One region of the Pseudomonas sp. WHRI 8519 genome, then DNA from elsewhere that is predicted to be linked to it. Evidence: riboswitches for the same ligand, from Rfam matches in the RefSeq annotation. Region 1 holds a riboswitch; the other holds the start of a gene.
The links. Region 1 has a riboswitch for cobalamin ahead of cobO (cob(I)yrinic acid a,c-diamide adenosyltransferase). Riboswitches for the same ligand answer to the same signal wherever they lie in the genome.
Positions count from the first base shown of each region.

Region 2: linked by a shared signal. The riboswitch ahead of ABRP30_RS12455 (TonB-dependent receptor) and the one ahead of cobO (cob(I)yrinic acid a,c-diamide adenosyltransferase) in region 1 are both predicted to bind cobalamin.

Region 1 is NZ_CP167996.1:1,404,376-1,411,458, forward strand. It holds gene ABRP30_RS06375 (C40 family peptidase) at 1-108, shown strand, start outside; gene ABRP30_RS06380 (sorbosone dehydrogenase family protein) at 121-1,437, opposite strand; cobalamin riboswitch at 1,630-1,850, shown strand; gene cobO (cob(I)yrinic acid a,c-diamide adenosyltransferase) at 1,968-2,579, shown strand; gene ABRP30_RS06390 (cobyrinate a,c-diamide synthase) at 2,576-3,871, shown strand; gene bluB (5,6-dimethylbenzimidazole synthase) at 3,868-4,518, shown strand; gene cbiB (adenosylcobinamide-phosphate synthase CbiB) at 4,515-5,423, shown strand; gene cobD (threonine-phosphate decarboxylase CobD) at 5,416-6,408, shown strand; gene ABRP30_RS06410 (cobyric acid synthase) at 6,405-7,083, shown strand, end outside.
Region 2 is NZ_CP167996.1:2,713,271-2,720,353, forward strand. It holds gene ABRP30_RS12425 (alpha/beta hydrolase) at 1-331, shown strand, start outside; gene ABRP30_RS12430 (MFS transporter) at 411-1,625, shown strand; gene ABRP30_RS12435 (hypothetical protein) at 1,653-1,925, opposite strand; gene ABRP30_RS12440 (type 1 glutamine amidotransferase domain-containing protein) at 2,120-2,659, opposite strand; gene ABRP30_RS12445 (SDR family oxidoreductase) at 2,741-4,069, opposite strand; gene ABRP30_RS12450 (NUDIX domain-containing protein) at 4,308-4,694, shown strand; cobalamin riboswitch at 4,907-5,115, shown strand; gene ABRP30_RS12455 (TonB-dependent receptor) at 5,224-7,083, shown strand, end outside.

The DNA of each region.
Region 1 (7,083 bases):
ACCGGTGGCACTGTACGTCTGGATTACCTGTCCAACAGTTACTGGTCCAAAGCCTACCTGCAGGCAAAACGGGTGATCACTCAAGGGCATCTGGCGCATAACCCTTGATCGCGCAAGGCGCTACGGCGCCTTGCTTACCCGCCACACCACGTTGCCCACATCGTCTGCCACCAGCACGCCGCCGCGATGGTCGTTGACCACGCCTACCGGTCGCCCCATGGCGTTGCCATCGCCATCCAGAAAGCCGCTGAGCAGGTCGATCGGTTTGCCGACAGGTTTGCCAGCCGTGTCGAATGGCACGAAGATCACCTTGTAGCCACTGTGCGGTTGGCGATTCCAGGAGCCATGCTGGCCCACGAAAGCACCCTGGTCGAACGGTGCAGGCAGCGCACCGGGCTCTGCAAACGCCAACCCCAGTGATGCGGTATGGGGCCCCACGGCATAGTCCGGCACAAGTGCCTGCGCGACTTTTTGCGGGTTCGGCGGCACGACCCGCTCATCGACGTGCTGGCCGTAATAGCTGTAGGGCCAACCATAAAAGCCGCCATCTTTCACCGATGTGATGTAGTCGGGCACCAGGTCACTGCCGATCTCGTCACGCTCGTTGACTGCCGTCCACAAGGCACCAGTACGCGGCTCCCAGGCCAGGCCGTTGGGGTTGCGCAGCCCAGAGGCAAAGATCCGGTGCGCGCCGCTGGCCGCATCGACCTCCCAGATCGCAGCGCGTCCCTGTTCCTGTTCCATGCCGTTCTCACCGACATTGCTGTTGGAGCCGACTGTCACATACAGCTTCTTGCCATCGGCACTGGCAATGACGTTCTTGGTCCAGTGATGGTTCAGGGGCCCCGCTGGCAACTCGATGACCTGCTCCGGCGGTTCGCGAAGCTGCAGAGCCCCCGAGGTGTAGCGAAAGCGCAGCAGCCTGTCGGTATCGGCGACATAGAAATCCTGGCCGATCAGTGCCATGCCAAACGGCGAATTGAGCCCGTCGATGAAGGTCGTGCGGGTGTCGGCAACGCCGTCATGGTCGGCATCGCGCAGCAAGGTGATGCGGTTGGCGCTGGGCACCGCGGCACCGGCGCGCTTCATCGCCCTGTCCATGGCCCAGCCACGCAGGCCCTTGCCATCATCAGGCCTGGGCGGGGCATTGGTCTCTGCCACCAGCACATCACCGTTGGGCAGTACATGAAGCCAACGCGGGTGGTCGAGGTTGTCGGCGAAGGCTTTCACCTGTGTGCCTGCTGCCGCCTTGGGTTTTCCACCCGTTGGCCAGCCGATGGCGGGCGCGATATTGACGGTGGGTATCAACGTCTTTTTCGGTGGGGGCAGCTGTACAGACGGGCCGCTGCCCTCACTGACCTCCAGCATGGCCCTCTCGGTGCAGCCCGCCAGGCAAGCGCCCAGTACCCAAGGAAAGACAACACGCATGTGTTTCATGTCTGCACCCCTGTGACGATGCTCTTGAAGATTCAGAGCCGGGAGAACGGCCAGTGGTTCAGCTGAGCACTTCCCGGTCGTAGCGGCCGATCCGCTCGCAGCGATCCATGAGCAATCGATCATGCGCCTTTATCGGCATCAGATCGCTGCCAAATCACCCCCTTCGATTGACGCTCCCGGTGCAACACTCTAACCTTCGCGCGTGTTTCAGGTGCCCTGCAAGCCCGTCTGGGCAGGGTGAAACTGGGAAGCCGGTGTGCGCCTATAAGGTGCGAGTCCGGCGCTGCCCCCGCAACGGTAGGTGAGTCAAAAACCGCGCACGGCCACTGGATGCCAGTATCCGGGAAGGCGCGCGGGCCCGGGCCAACGCCCGCTCACGAGCCCGGAGACCGGCCTGTCACTGCCAACGGCATCACGGAGGGTGATGCGCGGTGCACCGTGGCGTCTGGCCACGGCCCTGCGCGCTCTCCGTCTGCCCGCCTATCGACCTGTCGCCGTGTCTTACGCGGCGACAGCCTGCGGAGACCCCCATGAGCGAAACCACCGAACGCGACGAACGTCACCTGGCGCGCATGCAGCGCAAGAAGGCGATCATCGACGAGCGCATCGCCAATTCCCCTAATGAGTGCGGCCTGCTGCTGGTGCTGACCGGCAATGGCAAGGGCAAGAGCAGTTCGGCGTTCGGCATGCTCGCACGCGCCTTGGGCCATGGCATGCAGTGTGGCGTGGTGCAGTTCATCAAGGGCCGCAACAGTACCGGCGAGGAGCTGTTCTTCCGGCGCTTCCCCGAGCAGGTGCGTTACCACGTGATGGGCGAAGGCTTCACCTGGGAAACCCAGGACCGCCAGCGCGACATTGCCGCCGCTGAGGCAGCCTGGGCGGTATCACGCCAGCTGCTGCAGGACCCGAGCGTCCAGTTCGTGGTGCTCGACGAGCTGAACATCGCCCTCAAGCACGGCTACCTCGACCTCGATCAGGTGCTTGGCGACATCCAGGCGCGCCCCCCCATGCAGCATGTGATCGTCACTGGCCGCGCGGCCAAAGCCGAAATGATCGAACTGGCCGACACCGTTACCGAGATGGGCATGCTCAAGCATGCCTTCCAGGCGGGTATCCGTGCACAGAAGGGCGTCGAACTGTGAGTCAGACGCGCCACTGCCCAGCCGTCCTGATCGCAGCACCGGCATCTGGCCAGGGCAAGACCACCGTGACCGCAGCCCTGGCCCGCCTGCACCGCAACCTTGGGCGCAAGGTCCGTGTGTTCAAATGCGGGCCTGATTTTCTCGACCCGATGATCCTCGAGCGTGCCAGCGGGGCGCCGGTGTACCAGCTCGACCTGTGGATGATCGGGGCGCAGGAAAGCCGCCGCCTGCTGTGGGACGCGGCGGGTGAGGCCGACCTTATCCTGATAGAGGGCGTGATGGGGCTGTTCGACGGCACCCCGTCCAGTGCCGACCTGGCGCGCCACTTCGGCGTGCCGGTGTTGGCGGTGATCGATGGTACGGCCATGGCCCAGACCTTTGGTGCACTGGCCCTGGGGCTGGCGCGCTACCAGCCCGACCTGCCGTTCGCTGGGGTGCTCGCCAACCGTGTCGGCAGCCTGCGCCACGCGCAGTTGCTCGAAGGCAGCCTGACCGAAGGCCTGCGCTGGTACGGCGGGTTGTCGCGCGAGCGCGGTATCGAGCTGCCCAGCCGCCACCTGGGGTTGGTGCAGGCCAGCGAGCTGAATGACCTGGATGCGCGCCTGGACGCTGCCGCCCAGGCACTGGGCAGCAGCTGCGATGCCGCATTGCCGCCGCCGGTGGCATTCGCCGCGCCGCAGGAAGTGCCCTGCACCGCCTCGCTGGCGGGTGTGCGCATTGGCGTCGCCCGGGACGCAGCGTTCGCCTTCACCTACGGCGCCAACCTCGACCTGCTGCGCAACCTGGGGGCACAGCTGGCGTTCTTCTCGCCGCTGCACGACCGCGCGTTGCCCGATGTAGACAGCCTGTACCTGCCGGGCGGCTACCCGGAGCTGTACCACCATGCGCTGGCCGCCAACGCCCCGATGTGCGCCGCGATCCGTGCGCACCACGGCGCCGGCAAGCCGTTGCTGGCCGAGTGCGGTGGCATGCTCTACCTGCTCGATGCCCTGACCGACGTAGCCGGTGAACGTGCAGCGCTGCTCGGCCTGCTGCCCGGCGAGGCGACCATGCAAAAACGCTTGGCGGCGCTGGCCCTGCAAGCTGTGGAGCTGCCCGAAGGCACTCTGCGCGGCCACACCTACCACCACTCCCTGACCAGCACCGAACTGCAGCCCATCGCGCGCGGCCTGAGCCCCAACGGCGGGCGCGGCAACGAGGCGGTCTACCGCCTTGGGCGGCTCACTGCATCCTATGTGCACTTCTATTTCCCCTCCAACCCAGAGGCGGCGGCGGCGCTGTTGCGGCCATGAGCGAGCACGCCTTCAGCGATGCCGAGCGCGCGGCCGTCTACCGGGCAATCGGCGAGCGCCGCGACATGCGCCACTTCGCCGGCGGCAGCGTTGCGCCTGACGTGCTCGGCCGCCTGCTCGGCGCGGCGCACCAGGCCCCCAGCGTTGGCCTGATGCAGCCTTGGCGGTTCATCCGCATCAGCCAGGGGGATCTGCGCGGGCGGATCCAGGCGCTGGTCGAGGAGGAGCGGGTGCGCACGGCCCAGGCCTTGGGCGAGCGCAGCGACGCCTTCATGAAGCTCAAGGTAGAAGGCATCAACGACTGCGCCGAAGTCCTGGTGGCGGCATTGATGGACAACCGCGAGCCACATATTTTCGGCCGGCGGACCTTGCCGGAAATGGACCTCGCCTCGCTCGCCTGCGCCATTCAGAACCTGTGGCTGGCGGCCCGTGCCGAAGGGCTGGGGCTGGGCTGGGTATCGTTGTTCGACCCGCAGGCATTGGCTGCGCTGCTGGGCATGCCTGCCGGCGCCAAACCGGTGGCGGTGCTGTGCCTGGGGCCTGTCACCGAGTTCTATCCGGCCCCCATGCTGGTGATGGAAAACTGGGCCCAGGAACGGCCTTTGAGCGACATGCTGTATGAGAACCACTGGGGAGAGCGCCCATGAGTGTCGCCTTGCTGACCGTGGCCGGTGTGGCCCTGGATGCATTGTTCGGCGAGCCGCAGCGGCGCCATCCGCTGGTGGCCTTCGGTAACCTGGCGTCGAGCCTGGAGCAGCGCCTGAATGCCGGTGGGCGTGGTTGGCGCAGCCACGGCGTGAGTGCCTGGTTCCTGGCCGTGGTGCCCTTGACCCTGGTGGCGCTGATCCTCTCCTGGCTGCCCTACATTGGCTGGCTGGTGGATGTGCTGGCGCTGTACTGCGCCCTGGGCCTGCGCAGCCTTGGCGAGCATGTGCTGCCGGTCGCCAGCGCCTTGCGCCAGGGTGATCTGGAGGAGGCGAGGCGCCGCGTCGGTTACCTGGTCAGCCGCGAGACCCGCGAGCTCGACGAGCCGGCCGTGGCCAGGGCCGCAACCGAATCGGTGCTGGAGAACGGCAGCGATGCCGTGTTCGCCGCGCTGTTCTGGTTCATCGTGGCCGGAGCGCCGGGCGTGGTCCTGTACCGCCTGAGCAATACGCTGGATGCCATGTGGGGCTACCGCAATGAACGCTTTGAGCGCTTCGGGTGGTGCGCGGCGCGCATCGACGATGTACTCAACTATATTCCCGCCAGGCTGGTGGCACTGACCTACGCCTTGCTCGGCAAAACCCGCCTGGCGCTGGCCTGTTGGCGCAACCAGGGCCCGTTGTGGGACAGCCCCAACGCCGGGCCGGTGATGGCGGCGGGGGCCGGTGCGCTGGGTGTCGAACTCGGTGGCCTGGCGGTGTATCACGGTGAGCGCCACGAGCGCCCGCGCCTGGGCGAAGGCCCGGTGGCCGATGCCGGTGCCATCGAGCGCGGCTGGGCCCTGGTGCAGCGTGGCGTGTGGTTGTGGTTGCTGGTGATCTGCGTGGGAGCCTACTGCAATGCTTGAACATGGCGGCCGACTGCTCAGGGCAGTGCGGCAATACGGGATTGCCCGGGAGGCCTGGCTCGATCTGTCCAGCGGTATTGCGCCGTGGGCCTACCCGGTGCCGCCGATCCCGGCGCACGCCTGGGCGCGGCTACCCGAGACCCAAGACGGCCTCGAAGAGGCGGCCCGCCAGTACTACGGTGTTGGCCAGTTGTTGCCGGTAGCGGGCTCGCAAGCGGCGATCCAGGCCCTTCCGCATCTGCGCCCGAGCGGTCGTGTCGGGGTGCTGTCGCCGTGCTATGCCGAGCATCCACAGGCCTGGCGACGCGCCGGGCATCACGTGATCGAACTGGATGAAAGCGAGGCCCAGGCGTGCCTGGACAGCCTCGATGTGCTGGTGCTGGTCAACCCGAACAACCCCACCGGCCACCGCGTGCCGCGCGATCGCCTGCTGGCATGGCATGCCCGCTTGGCCGAGCGCGGCGGCTGGTTGGTGGTGGATGAAGCCTTCATGGACAACACGCCCGAGCACAGCGTGGCCGGTTGCGCCGAACGCCCTGGGCTGATCGTGCTGCGCTCGTTCGGCAAGTTCTTCGGCCTGGCCGGTGTGCGCTTGGGCTGCGTGGCGGCCGAGCAGCCACTGTTGCGGCGCATGGCCGACCTGCTGGGCCCGTGGACCATCAGCGGCCCGACCCGGGTGCTGGCCCAGGCGTGTTTCGCCGACCTGGCAGCGCACCCGCTGCAGATCGAGCGTTGTGCCCGTGCCAGCCAACGGCTTGCCCAGCTACTGGAAAACACCGGCCTGGCCCCCGCAGGTGGTTGCGACCTGTTCCAGTACGTACGCTACGAGCGCGCAGCGCACCTGCATGACTTTCTGGCCCGCCGCGGCATCCTGGTGCGCCTGTTCGAACAGCCACCTGCCGTGCGCCTGGGCCTGCCCGCCTGCGCTGCTGAAGAGCAGCGGCTGGCCCAGGCCCTGGCCGATTATCAGAAGGAAATGGCATGACCACCCTCATGGTGCAAGGCACCACCTCCGACGCCGGCAAGAGCACGCTGGTGACCGCCCTGTGCCGGTGGCTGCTGCGCCAGGGGGTGGCCGTGGTGCCGTTCAAGCCGCAGAACATGGCACTCAACAGTGCCGTGACTGCCGATGGCGGTGAGATCGGCCGCGCCCAGGCGGTGCAGGCCCAGGCTTGCCGCCTGGCGCCGCACACCGACATGAACCCGGTGCTGCTCAAGCCCAACAGTGACACCGGCGCCCAGGTCATCATCCATGGCCGCGCGGTCACCAGCATGAATGCGGTGGCCTATCACGACTACAAGGCCATCGCCATGCAGGCGGTACTGGCGTCCCACCAGCGCCTCAGCGGCCAGTACCCGGTGGTGATGGTCGAAGGTGCAGGTTCGCCTGCCGAGATCAACCTGCGTGCGGGTGACATCGCCAACATGGGGTTCGCCGAAGCGGTCGACTGCCCGGTGATTCTGGTTGCCGACATCAATCGCGGCGGCGTTTTCGCCCACCTGGTCGGTACCCTGGAACTGCTGTCGCCGACCGAGCAGGCCCGGGTCAAGGGCTTCGTCATCAACCGTTTCCGTGGCGACATCGCCCTGCTGCAGCCGGGCCTGGACTGGCTGGAGCAGCGCACGGGCAAGCCGGTGCTGGGTGTGCTGCCGTATGTCA
Region 2 (7,083 bases), 1.3 Mb from region 1:
GTTCTACGACTTTTACCGCACGCCTCGGGGCGAGTTCACCCCCAAAGGGTTGTCGCCGCTTTTGACGACACATCCCACACTGACCAGTAATGTCAGGTTCATGAACTTCTACCCGTTCAATGACATCGAGACGATCTCGCCACGCCCAATGTTGTTCATCGCGGGGGAGGACGCCCACTCCCGTGAGTTCAGTGAAGAGGCGTATCGCCTTGCCGGCGAACCCAAGCAACTGGTGATCGTGCCGGGTGCTGGCCACGTCGACCTCTATGACCGCGTCGCATTGATCCCCTTTGGCAAGCTGACGGCATTCTTCAGCGAACACCTCAAATAACCAGCACTACTGCCAGGCCCAGCCTCTCTCGGCTGGGCGTAGGTACCTGCGTCTTTGCAATGGGAAGACCGAGTCCGTTATGAGTAGCTCAGCAACATACCTTCACCACACAAGCCGTCAGGTCTGGAGCGCAGTCCTGGCAATGTCGCTGTGTGCGTTCGCCCTGGTGGCTTCGGAGTTCCTGCCAGTGAGCTTGCTCACGCCGATTGCGGCCGATTTGTCACTGACTGAAGGCCAGGCAGGGCAGGCCATTTCCATCTCCGGTTTGTTTGCCGTGATCACCAGCCTGATGCTGGCCCCCCTGACTCAGGGTATCGACCGCAAGCCTGTACTGCTGGCCACAACCGCGCTGATGCTGGTTTCCGGGGGGATGGTGGCCTTTGCCCCGAACTACCTGACATTGATGGTGGGGCGGGCGGTGTTAGGCGTCGCCATTGGTGGCTACTGGTCGATGTCCACAGCGGTGATGATGCGCATCGCACCCGCACCGCTGGTTCCCAAGGCTATTGCCCTGATGCAGGGCGGTACCGCTTTGGCGACGGCAATCGCGGCGCCCGTTGGAAGCTACCTGGGCGGCATGATTGGCTGGAGAGGCGCGTTCGTGTGCGTCTTGCCCTTGGCCGCGCTGGCGTTGATGTGGCAAGCCTTCACGCTGCCTGCGATGCCGAGCGAACGCAAGGCCGCGTCAGCCACCGCAACCTTGCGTTTGCTGGCAGACTCCAGGGTCGCGCTCGGCATGGCGGCCGTGGCTTGCCTCTTCATGGGGCAGTTCACACTGTTCACCTATCTGCGGCCCTTCCTGGAAACGGTCACCCGTGTGGACGTGCCCACCCTCTCGCTTGTGCTTCTGGTCACCGGTACCGCAGGGCTGGTCGGTACCATGGTCGTTGGGGCGCTCGTTGGTCGACACCTGAATCGGGTGCTGCTGGGCGTACCCTTGATCATGACTGCCATCGCTTTCGCAGTGATCATGGTCGGTAGTTGGGTCGTTCCAGTCGCTGTCTTGCTCGGTATCTGGGGGCTGATCTCTACCTGTGCCCCCGTGGGATGGTTCACCTGGTTGGCCAAAGCAATGCCGCACCAAGCGGAGGCTGGAGGCGGCTTGATGGTCGCAGTGATTCAGCTGGCCATCACTGCGGGGGCTACCGTGGGTGGCGTGCTGTATGACGGGTTCGGCTACCGAGCCACATTCGTCGCCAGCGGCGTGCTCTTGCTGTCGGCAACCGTGCTAAGTGCTGCCACTAATCGCACATTCCCATGTACAAGCCGTACGCTACAGGGAACAAACCAGTGAGACGATGCACTGGGGCATGGCCACAGATCAAGCCGGCCGAGAATGCACCCCATGCGATCGCTTTGACGCTACTTTGCTCTTCCACCAGCCTCTGAGGTTCATGAGGCAGAGCACGACCTGCAATACGATCAAAGCCCATGCCTGGGCATGCAAGCCCCAGATCGACCACAGCAGGTTGCTGGCGATGAAGCAGCAGAACCCCACTTTACGCCGGCCTGGGCGGCGCGAGCCGATGCACCAGGCCGCCACCACCGTCACAGCCATGGCAGGCCATTCCAATAAACCGATCCAGTCTTCCATCGGGCACAATCCAAATCATTCAATCAAGGCCATGCCTTCGACGGTCATGGCCATTCCCCTTGCGCGAGCTCCCGGCGTTGGCAGTGGCTTGTGAGAGTGGACCAGGCCGAACACACCACAGCTCGCGCCGTTATTGCTGACCGGGAGCAGAACAGCAAACACTGCTGTTCATGCGCTGGGCAGCTACGCGAAACTCAGCCTGCCAATGCTTTGATCAATTGCTCATTGAAGGCAGGAATATCGTCCGGCTGGCGGCTGCTGATCAGGTTGCCATCGACCACCACCTGTTCATCTACCCACGTGCCGCCGGCGTTGCGAATATCATCCTGCAAGGTCTTGTAGCTGGTCATCCGCTTGCCTTTGACCAACCCACTCGATATCAGCAACCAGGCACCGTGGCAGATGACCGCCAGGGGTCTGCCGGCAGCGTCATGGCTTTTGACCAGCTGTTGCGCGCCAGGGATCAAGCGAATGGTGTCGGAGTTCTGAACGCCGCCGGGCAGCACCAGGGCATCGTAAAGATCGACCTGGGCATTGTCGAAAGTCGTATCCACGGTGAATTCGTCGGCGGGCTTGTCATGGTTCCAGCCTCGGACCGTACCTTCTTTCTCACCCAGGATGTCGACTACCGCGCCGCTCTTTTCCAAAGCCTCACGGGGGCCGGTCAGTTCCACCTGCTCGAAGCCGTCAGTGACCAGAAAGGCCACACGCTTACCGCTCAGTTGTGCATTCATCATTCATCTCCTTTACCAATAAACCTTCAATAGGGGCCCGCCATGGCGAGCAAAGTTCCTGCTCGATGCTCAGCGGTGTGCTTAGCGGCGCCTGCGTGGCGAGCGGGTGGCGGCGAGCCCGGCGATGACACCGACGGCTGCCGCAACCACCCACAGCGTCATGTTGCCGTTGCTGGATTTGCAGCCGCCCTCCACGCTGCGCCGGTCACTGGTTGGCTCGAACAGGTTGCCGGAGGTGATCTGTGCACTGGGGCTGCGGTTCAACGCCCTGCGTGTCAACCACCCTGTAACCAGCGCCAGGCGCGGGACCAGGTAGCTCGCCAGGTGGGCAAGGCGGGCGGCAGTGCCAACGGTGGTGTGGGCGCGAGGGGAAATAGCGCTGGCCACCATGGCCTTGGCTACCTGCTGCGGGTCGTAGATCGGCCCGGGCGGTGTGAGCGCATGGCCGGTGTAATTGCCACCATCCCTGAAGCCCGGGGTGTCCATGACCGCTGGATAAATGTCGCAGACGTGGATGTCCGGGAACTCGGTCAATTCGCCGCGCAGCGCCTCGGTCAGCCCGCGCAGGCCGAACTTGCTCGCCGAATAGGCCGCCGCATAGGGTTGGGCGATCCAGCTTCCCAGTGACAGGGTGTTGATGAGAATGCCGCTGCGTTGGGCCTTGAAATAGGGCAGGGCCACGTAGGCGCCACGCAGGTAACCGATCAGGTCGGTCTGAATGACCTGTTCGTGTGCTTGCAGCGGTGTTTGCTCAAAGTTGCCCACCGCGCCAACGCCGGCGTTATTGACCCAGATATCGATCCGTCCGTGGCCAAATTCGGCAGCCTGTGTGGCCAGCGCCTGCACCTGGTCGCTGCGGGTGACGTCGGTGACGATCGCCACGGCGTCTGTGCCACAGTCGGTGCATTCATCGAGCACATCGAACAAGGCTTGCTCATCGCGTGCAGCGAGCACCAACCGCGCACCGGTGCAAGCGAATGCATGTGCCGCGGCCCTGCCTATACCACTGGAAGCGCCGGTGATGACCACGACCTTGCCGCGCAACGGGCCCTTTAACGGGGTAGGGGCTGCAGGATGGGCAGGTTCTGGGGCCTGCTCGACGTTGTCCGCGGTAGGTGCGAGGGTGGCGCTGGCGGGTATCTTCGAGAGCTGCAAGGCCGTGCCGTCGATCAGCACCAGCTTCATGCCCTCGATGGTGCCCGCCACCCGGTCCGGGAAAACGGGTTCACCCTGCGCATCCAGGCTGTCATAGAGGAATTTCGTCCCTTCGAGCCAGCCTACTGCCGTGAGCAGTTCGGGGCCGAGGTAATACTTACCGTCCTGAAAGAAACCAGGGAACTGATGAGCGCGCTCGACGTTCTCCACGCAGTAGCGTTCGCCTGGTTTCATGCCTGTCGCTTGATCGATCATGGTTCGAACCCCTTCGGTCAAAGGCCAGCGATCGCTTGGCGTTTGCTGTGTTCGTCGGACTCTGCGAGTCACAAGCCCGAATGTGGAGTGACTAAGCAACTGAAGCCGGCAGAGGCAGCAAAGTTCAGAGCAGGTGGCAGGCGGCATGAGCAAGGCAACGAGCCCAAATGCGGATGGCGTGAACTTGCCGGATCTTCAGGCGGTCCACCGTCACTCAAGAATGGAAAAGGGAGTGAGGATGTCGACACCTGGCAAGCTCCGGACGCGTGCAACAGTGCTCTGCTTTCGCAGTGGCCGACTGTTGTTGGTGCGCCGTAAATCGCGTGGGTGGAATTTCCCAGGTGGCAGCGTCAAGCCGCATGAGTGCCCCCTCAGTGCTGCCGTTCGTGAACTCCAGGAGGAAACGGGTATTCGCCGGCAGCGCCTGGTACAGCTGTGTACGGTCCGTGCCGGTCGCATTGTCCATCACATCTTTACCTTGCAGATCGATGAACGAGACCGGCCTGTGCCGCAGAACGAAATCGTGGCGTGCAAGTGGGTACAGCGCCGCAAGCTGGGACCGTCCCGGCTAGGGCCCGCAGCTGCTGAACTGCTGGCGCGCAACCTTCCGGCCTTGGTCGCTTGACTGGAGAAGGTAGCGCTGTAGCTAGGCAAATGATGCCCGAGGGTTGGGCACTAAGCCGGTGAATCTCCTTGTTTCAGGCGCGCCACGTTACAGGCCAGCCACTCCATCCGGCCCGATTGTGCAAGTGCCCGGCGCGTGCAAACCCATCGGCTCATTTCCAGACAAAGCCATTACTTCAAGATGGCAGTTGACCTGAAACGGTTTTGATGATCATCTGCGCGCCTGTTTCAGGTGCCCCCTGCCGCCGTGCATGGGGTGAAACGGGAAGCCGGTTCGTCATCCTCGCGATGATCAGTCCGGCGCTGCCCCCGCAACGGTATGCGAGCGAAGTATTCGACACACCACTGTGCCTCGGCATGGGAAGGTGAATGCTTCATGACCCTCGCGAGCCCGGAGACCGGCCTGAAGCACAGTTTGGCAAACCCGCGGTGGGCGGGCGCAGGCCGGTTTCCGTGGGCGTGCGCGCCTGCGCGTTCCCCATGCGTTGTTCCCTCCGGGATTCTTTCATTCCTGCTGCAAGTGGAAAGATATGTCCCGCTACTCGCTTTTCAGTTCTCTGCCAGGCACGTTGATGCGTGCAAGCCTGGTGCCTTGTGTTTTCATCACCGTCCCGGCGCACGGCGCCGAAGCTGACCAGGCACTGGCGTTACCGGCTACCGCCATTACAGGCACCCTCGGGCAAGACACCCAACCGGATCTGCATACCCCCAGCACCAGTGGTTCACGCCTGAACCTCACACCCCTGGAAACGCCTGCGAGCGTCACCAGCATCAGCGCCGAGCAGATTCAAGCCCGCAACAACAACACCGTCCAGGATGCAGTGACGCGCTCGCCCGGCATCACCTTCATCGGCACCCCCGGCAACGGCGGCACGGCGCTCTCGGCCCGAGGGTTTACCGGGCACAGTTCCACCATGCAGCTGTACGACGGCACCCGGCTGTACGTGGGCGCCGGCACCGTCACCTTTCCTGTGGACACCTGGTCGGTCGAGCGCATCGATGTGCTGCGCGGCCCGGCATCGGTGCTCTATGGCGAGGGTGCCACGGGCGCGGTCATCAACGTGGTGCCGAAAAAGCCCTTCGATGGGGAAGTGCGCAACCATGTACGCTTGGGCTACGGCTCCAACGATCGTCGGCAAGTGGCGCTGGACAGCGGCGGCTCGCTGACCGATACGCTGAGCTACCGACTGAACCTCAACAAGCTTGCCAGTAACGGCTGGGTCGACTGCGGTGAATCAGAAAGCATCGCCGTCAGCGGCGCGTTGCACTGGCAACCGAATGACGACCTCAGCGTCACCCTCAGCCACGATTACGGTGATCAGGACCCACAGCAGTACTTCGGTACACCGCTGGTCAACGGGCATTACCAGGAGTCGATACGCGACCACAATTACAACGTCGATAACGCCGAGGTCCACTACAACGACCAGTCCACGCGGCTGGTCACTGAGTGGGTGATCAGCGACAACCTCACCGCCAGCAATCAGTTGTACTTCCTCAAGGCTCAACGCCGCTGGCGCAACGCCGAGAGCTATACCTGGCTGCCGGGTGGTCAGGTGCAGCGCAGCAACTTCATCAGCATCAAGCAGGTCCAGGAGCAGATCGGCGATCGCCAGTCGTTTACCTTGCAGCATTCGCTGTTCGGGCTGGACAGCCAGACGGTGGTCGGCGCCGACTACAACTCGATCCGGTTCGTGCGCAAGCATGACTTCGGCAATACCCACACCGATACCGTGCCGCTGTCCGGTTCGGGTGGCGGCGACTACATCAGCACTGACCCCTACCGCTCGCGCGAAGCCAACCAGGCTAAGCAGTTCTCGTTGTTCGCCGAAAACCGCACGCAGCTTACCGAGCGGTTGTCGTTGATTACCGGGGTGCGGCGTGACCAGGTGCACCTGGACCGTGATGATCTGGATACCGATACCCGGTCGGATCGCAGCCTGAGTGGCGACAACTGGCGAGCGGGCCTGGTGTTCGCGCTTAGCCAGGACCTCTCGGTCTACGGCCAGTACGCCACCAGCACCGAGGGCGTCAGCAACCTGCTGACCCTCAGCGCCGCGCAACAAAGCTGGGACCTGAGCACCGCCAAACAGACCGAGGTGGGCATCAAGCAGATGCTGCCTGAGGGCCGTGGCGAGTGGACCCTGGCGGCCTACCACATCGTCAAGAAGAAGCTGCTCAGCACCGATCCGCTCAACCCGACGGTGCAACAACAGATCGGCCAGCAGTCTTCGGACGGCATCGAAGCCACGCTGGAGCTACGCCTGCCGTACGATATGCAGCTTTCAGCCAACGCCGCCTGGGTGCGTGCCGAGTACGACGAGTTTGCCAGCGGCAGCAACGACTACAGTGGCAACCGGCCCGTCAACGTACCGCGGCGTTCGGCCAAC